Regions from separate parts of the Abyssisolibacter sp. ZYX002 genome, predicted to be linked through region 1. Evidence: a T-box and tRNA genes for the amino acid it is inferred to sense, from the RefSeq annotation. Region 1 holds a T-box; the other regions hold tRNA genes.
What was found. A T-box is a leader RNA that pairs with one kind of tRNA and senses whether it is charged. The one in region 1 lies ahead of leuS (leucine--tRNA ligase), so its partner is inferred to be a tRNA-Leu.
Positions count from the first base shown of each region.

Region 1 (2,284 bases):
ATACGAGAAAGAGTAAAAAACTTCCATAGCATTAGATATACAATACCAGAAGAGGTTAGAAATTATATATACAGGAATGGGCTATATGTAGATGGGAGTTGAAATAGTTGTATGAACTTATAGATAAATATAAAGAAACATTAATAAAAGACATAGGAAAAAAACGATATGAGCATTGTGTTAGAGTGATGGAAACTGCTAAGAAAATGGCTGGGGCATATGGAGTTAATGAACAAAAAGCTCTGGTAGCTGGATTGTTGCATGATTGTGGAAGATATATAGACGAAAAATTACTATTACAAAAATCAAAACAATATAATATATTAAGTAGTAATAGTTTTGAAAATTCCAAAGAGTTGTTACATGCTAATCTAGGAGCATATTTAGCTAAGCATAAATATGGTATTGACGATGAGGACATACTAAATGCTATAAAATACCACACTACTGGTAGAGAGAATATGAGTAACTTAGAAAAAATAATATTCTTAGCAGATTATATTGAACCCAATCGAGTATTTGAAAGAGTTAAAGAAATTAGAGAACTGTGCTATGAAGATTTGGATATTGCAATGTTGAAATCACTAACTAATAATATCTTGCATATAATTAATAATAATAGATATCTAGATATTAGAACTGCCCGTGCGAGAAATTATTTTCTCACAAAAATCATTGATTTACAGTATTAATGTACTATATAAATAATTAGGAGGTCGTTTTGTGACGGATGTTAAACACTTATTATCTGACGTGCTTGAAGCTGTTCATGAGAAAAAGGCTTTTGATGTAAAGGTATTAGACATTACTGGTTTAAGCTCAATAGCTGATTATTTTGTAATTTGTAGTGCTAATAACGAAAGACAAGTACAGTCAGTTGCAGATGAAATAGAAAAAGAAGTAAAAGATAAAAATATAGATATAAATTTAGAAGGCTACAGAAATGGAAGATGGATATTAATGGATTTAGGAGATATAATAGTTCATATATTCCATAAAGAAGATAGAGATTTTTATAACTTAGATAGACTATGGGTAGATGCAGTTAATTTAGATGTTGACAATATGATATAAAATCTGTATAATATTTTTAATAAATTTATTATAAAGATGATATAAAGATAAAGGATATAATCTGTATCGTTAAAGAGTATTAGGATATTTATAATTTTAGAGAGTCGGTGGTTGGTGTGAACTGGTATTATAAATTTCTGAACTTGCTTTAATAATTTAGATACAGATGGTTAGTCACCATTACAAGACTACCTAAGAGAGCCATATGGCTAATAAGGGTGGTACCGCGGGAAAATACTTCTCGTCCCTACAGATTAGAGGGATGAGAAGTTTTATTTATGTACAAAATTCTAGGAGGGGTTAGTTTGCCTTATAATTTTAGTAAAATCGAAAAATATTGGACCAAAGTTTGGGATGAAAACAATACATTTAAAACTAAAGAAGATAGTTCAAAAGAAAAGTTCTATCAGCTTGAGATGTTTCCATATCCTTCAGGAAAACTTCACATGGGACATGTTAGAAACTATTCTATGGGAGATGTAGTTGCAAGATTCAAAAAGATGAGAGGGTTTAATGTACTGCATCCAATGGGATTTGATGCATTTGGGCTACCTGCTGAGAATGCAGCAATAAAGCATGGGGTGCATCCTGATAAATGGACAAATGAGAATATCAAAGAGATGAAGAATCAATTCAAAGAGATAGGATTATCTTATGACTGGGACAGAGAGGTATCAACTTGTCATCAAGATTATTATAAGTGGACACAATGGTTATTTTTAAAATTCTATGAAAAAGGACTCGCATATAAAAAGAATTATGCAGTAAACTGGTGTCCATCATGTGAGACTGTATTAGCTAATGAGCAAGTAGTTAATGGGCTTTGTGAGAGATGTGATTCATCAGTAACTAAAAAAGAACTAGATCAGTGGTATTTTAAAATAACAGATTATGCACAAAGACTACTAGATGATATAGATAAGTTAGATGGTTGGCCAGATAAAGTTAAAGTAATGCAAAAGAACTGGATAGGAAGAAGTGAAGGAGCGCACGTTCAGTTCAAGATAGCAGATTCAGATAAAGCTTTAAAGGTATTTACAACTAGACCAGATACAATCTTTGGAGCTACGTATATGGTACTCGCGCCAGAACACCCATACGTAAAAGAATTAGTAGCAGGATTAGAGCAGGAAGATGAAGTAAATGCTTTTAGAGAGAAAATGAATCATCTATCAGAGATAGACAGAACATCAACAGAAGCTCCAAAAGA
Region 1 covers NZ_JARMXH010000003.1:324,709-326,992, forward strand. Annotated here, with positions in the region: gene nadD (nicotinate-nucleotide adenylyltransferase) at 1-102, shown strand, start outside; gene yqeK (bis(5'-nucleosyl)-tetraphosphatase (symmetrical) YqeK) at 108-692, shown strand; gene rsfS (ribosome silencing factor) at 724-1,074, shown strand; T-box leader at 1,138-1,326, shown strand; gene leuS (leucine--tRNA ligase) at 1,353-2,284, shown strand, end outside.

Region 2 (2,284 bases), on a different contig from region 1:
ATATCAACATTAAAATATTTCTGTATGTCCTTTTTATTTACATAGTATTTTTCTTCTCGAAGCTTAATATCACAGGTAATATACTGTTTATTAATAAATAAACACCACTTATCACTAAACACTACATCTCTTTTTTGCACTTTTTCTATTAGCTCTTTAATTCTAGTTTCATCTAATTTACTTAATAGATTATTATTACTTAATGTATTTATTATTACATCCTCATAATTTTTTAAATTTTTATATTCATCTATATGTGCTTTTATTATAGGATTATTGCCATTTATATCGTGCATAATTTTTATCGGATTGTATTGTATATTTACTGGTGTCCCCTTAGTTGTTATACTATATATTTCCTGCACATCTCTTTCAAACATTCTTATACATCCTCCTGATGCATATGATCCAATTGATTCTGGTTCATTATTCCCGTGTATCCCATAATGATATTTAAAGCTAATCCATCTGCTTCCAAGTGGATTTTCTTCGCTTCCTCCTTTTATTCCTAATTTTTTATAATACGGGTTTTTAGCTTTATTTAATACTTTAAAACTACCTATGGGTGTCTTTGATATAGCTTTACCTACTGCTATTGGATATTCTTTTATTTCTACACCTTTTTTTATAAATAATGTTTTTTGAGCAACATTTATTATTATTTCTCTGGCAATATCTCTATTCGATCCAAAACTTAAATTATTTGTAAAAATAATCATATAAATAAAAAATAATACATAATAAGCTTTTTTATTCATAGCTACACCTCCATAATCCCACCTATTAATTCTATTTTTTATTTATAATTTTTATGATTATTTCTTAAAATCACTTGACTTAAGCCCTCTAAATATGCTAATATATTATTTGTCACTACGAAAGCTAATTTATGCCGGCGTGTCGGAACTGGCAGACGAGACAGACTCAAAATCTGTTATCCGTAAGGGTGTGTGGGTTCGAGTCCCACTGCCGGCACCATAAAAAACTTGATACATTGCGTATCAAGTTTTTTTATACTATCTCTATTCTCTTTTTAACCGTTTTCTTATTAGCCCTGCTACTAAAATAAAAATTGGTACTATTATTAAAAATAAAAGAGCATAATAGATGTAAATTTCAAATATATATTCGTTATATGACATTATACTCTCAAAATTAAAATAGATGAACATCAATGCTATTAATATAATTGGTAATAGTATTTTTTTATAACTCCTTAGATCGAAAACCTTTTGAACACACATACTCGTTGCCATTAAATATACACTGATTTTAACAAATGTTGCTACTGTAAAAGATGTAGCTGCTAATATTTCACCTCTTTTTAAGAATCCAATCTCTATGTGCTTTGCAACTCCATATGATATAAAAGTTAAACTTGTTGCATAATTTTCTCCAAGTACCATTATTATAACACTAGACATTGCAAGCATGTATACACCTGATAATAGTGTGCTGGTATAAAGTATTTTTTTTACTTTCTTAGTTTTATATGAATGTAACAATACAATTAAGAACATTAGTATTTCGCCGTACGGATATATTACTAGTTCAAATGTACCTTTTATAACAGGTTTTATTCCATTATTTAGTATAGGTCTTAAGTTCTGCACATCCGTCTCTTGAAGAAGAGCTATTGCCGTAATTATAATATAAGCGTATATAAAAATAACAAATACCCTACAAATCTTTGCCAATGGATTTATCCCTCTTCTACATACCCATACACAGACTATAGCCATAAGCCCTACTGATAAAATACGAGGAGTTTTATCAAAGCTTGTAACTGATATAAAATGTAATACATCAATCAAAACTAGAACTGTTAAATCAAAACAATACACGCCGTATATCGCTATTAATAGCTTACCAATTCTTTTGCCAAATACTTTCATTATAATATCAAGGAAATTGCTATTTGGATATAGTTTTAATAGATTGACATATGCTACCATAAGTATCAATGAAAGAATTGTAGCTATTATAACTGATATCCATACGTCTTTTTTAGCTGAGAATCCAGATGCTAATATTGAAAATTCCCCGACCTCAAACAATACTATTATAGCTATAGCTTCTTTATAATCTACAAGTTCTTTCTTCATTTTAATCTCCAATTAAAATATTTAATAAATTGATCTAAGTTTGGTAGCTAATTATTTTTTGATAGTTTATTTTAATCGTGTCTTTTCTTTTTAAAATGCTTTTTTATTAATCCTGCTAAATAAATTAAAACAGGTACTATTATTAAAAATAGAAAAGCATAGTAAATGTAAATTTCAAA
Region 2 covers NZ_JARMXH010000008.1:53,065-55,348, reverse strand. Annotated here, with positions in the region: gene P3X86_RS17880 (L,D-transpeptidase) at 1-758, opposite strand, end outside; tRNA gene P3X86_RS17875 (tRNA-Leu) at 892-978, shown strand; gene P3X86_RS17870 (GerAB/ArcD/ProY family transporter) at 1,023-2,105, opposite strand; gene P3X86_RS17865 (GerAB/ArcD/ProY family transporter) at 2,177-2,284, opposite strand, start outside.
Region 2: it has a tRNA-Leu gene. The T-box ahead of leuS (leucine--tRNA ligase) is inferred to sense a tRNA for this amino acid. The anticodon was not compared.

Region 3 (2,284 bases), on a different contig from region 1:
TAAATACTATAAAAGTGGAGGATCATTAGCTATGGAAGCAGTTCAGTTTGAATTCTTTGGAAGAACAGCTCACGCAGCTTCAGAGCCTCATAAAGGTATTAATGCATTAGATGCAGTAATTGCTACATTTAATAGTATAAATGCACTTAGAGAGCATATCAGACATGATGCTAGAGTACATGGAGTCATAAAAGATGGAGGTAAGGCTGCTAATATAGTACCTGATTATGCAGTAGCACAGTTCTATGTAAGAGCTACGACTAAGAGTTATTTAATAGATTTAGTAGAAAAAGTGAAAAATTGTGCTAGAGGAGCTGCCTTAGCTACAGGTGCAAAAGTTAACATAACAAATTATGAGACATCATATGATAATCTTGTCACAAATTCAGTATTAAATGACCTGTTTGAGCAGAAAATAAAAGAAATGGGGGTAGAACACATTTCAAAATTGAGTGAAAATTTTGGATCACTTGACGCTGGTAATGTAAGCCATGTATGTCCTACAATACATCCATATTTCAGTATTAGCACAAGAGAACTTGTAGGCCATACAAAAGAGTTTGCAAAAGCTTCTATATCAACATATGCTAACGAACAAATGTGTAAGACAATAGGTGCACTTGTGTTAGTTGCTGTTGACGTTATAGAAGATAAAGAATTATTTATGAAAATAAAGAATGAACATCAAGAAAAATAAAATATAAATAATTAAAATAGTGTAATTGAAGCTTTTTTAGAGCAAACTCTATAATAGTATATATTTATTTAATTTGGTATTATATTTTTAAAAAAAAGTGTTGACAAACTCTACAATAAATCGTATAATAATCAATGTCAGTATTGGCAAAAACAGATTTAGCGGGAGTGGCGGAATTGGCAGACGCGCTAGACTTAGGATCTAGTGCCCTTGGCGTGGGGGTTCGAGTCCCTTTTCCCGCACCATAACATTTCAAAGCCAATGGTTATACCATGGGCTTTTTTTCTAATATTTAGAGTTTTAATTTGTAGTTTGTTGTGGAGTCATCTTTTAATTATTGCAAAAGAAGGCTTTTTTAATGTATAAAGTGAATTAATATTGCCAAATATCAGAAAATAAATATAATATTTATTATTATTGGATAGAAAAAATTTTTATGATATAATGTAATGGTTAATTTTAAGTTGACGATATACGTTAATAACTAGGGATGTTTAAGCATATATATATAAAGCTTATACTAATTTGATGGGTATAACATTGTATGAGCTATTTGAATATACTAATAGAAGTATAAATATGTTCGCTAATATAAATAAACAAAACTCAGGAGGAGGAGCAATTATGAGTTCAAAAATTGAGAAAAAAGAAAAAAATACAGTAACTTTAAGTATTAAAGTTGAGTGGAATGAATTCGAGAAAGGAATCCAAAAAGCTTATATAAAAAACAGAAAAAGATTTAATATTAACGGATTTAGAAAAGGGAAAGTTCCAAGAGCTATAATTGAAAAAATGTATGGAATAGAAGTATTTTACGAAGATGCTATAAACTTCGTATTGCCAGAGGTTTATGACAAAGCTATAGAAGAATTAGATTTACATCCAGTTGATAGACCTTCAATAGATTTTGAAGATATTAACAAAGGAGAAGCAATAGAGTTTAAAATAGAGGTAGACGTTAAACCAGAAATTACATTAGGCGAGTATAAAGGTGTAGAAGCAGTAAAAGCAGAGTACACTGTAACAGATGAAGATGTCTTAAATGATATCAAGAGAATGCAAGAGCAGAATGCTAGGATAATAGAAGTAGAAGATAGAGAAACAAAAGATGGCGACATATTGACTATTGACTTTGAAGGATCAATAGATGGAGAAAAATTTGAAGGTGGAACAGCTCAAAATCATAGCTTAACGTTAGGATCAGGATCATTTATACCTGGGTTTGAAGATCAACTAATAGGTAAGAAAAAAGAAGAAGAAGTGGAAGTTAAGGTAACATTCCCAGAAGATTATCAAGCGGAAGAATTAGCATCAAAAGAAGCAGTGTTTAAAGTTAAAATACATGAAATAAAAGAAAAAGAACTTCCAGAGTTGGATGATGAGTTTGCTAAAGATGTAAGTGAATTTGATACTTTAGATGAGCTTAAAGCAGATTCAAAGAAGAGATTAGATGAGCAAGCTGATAAAAGAGCTAAAGGTGAGACAGAAAACAATGTTATAACAAGTGTTGTAGACAAAGTAGAAATCGATATTCCAGAGGCAATGATTGACAGACAAGTAGAAAACGAAATAAGAGATCTTGACTAT
Region 3 covers NZ_JARMXH010000009.1:62,209-64,492, reverse strand. Annotated here, with positions in the region: gene P3X86_RS18475 (M20 family metallopeptidase) at 1-697, shown strand, start outside; tRNA gene P3X86_RS18470 (tRNA-Leu) at 859-942, shown strand; gene tig (trigger factor) at 1,322-2,284, shown strand, end outside.
Region 3: it has a tRNA-Leu gene. The T-box ahead of leuS (leucine--tRNA ligase) is inferred to sense a tRNA for this amino acid. The anticodon was not compared.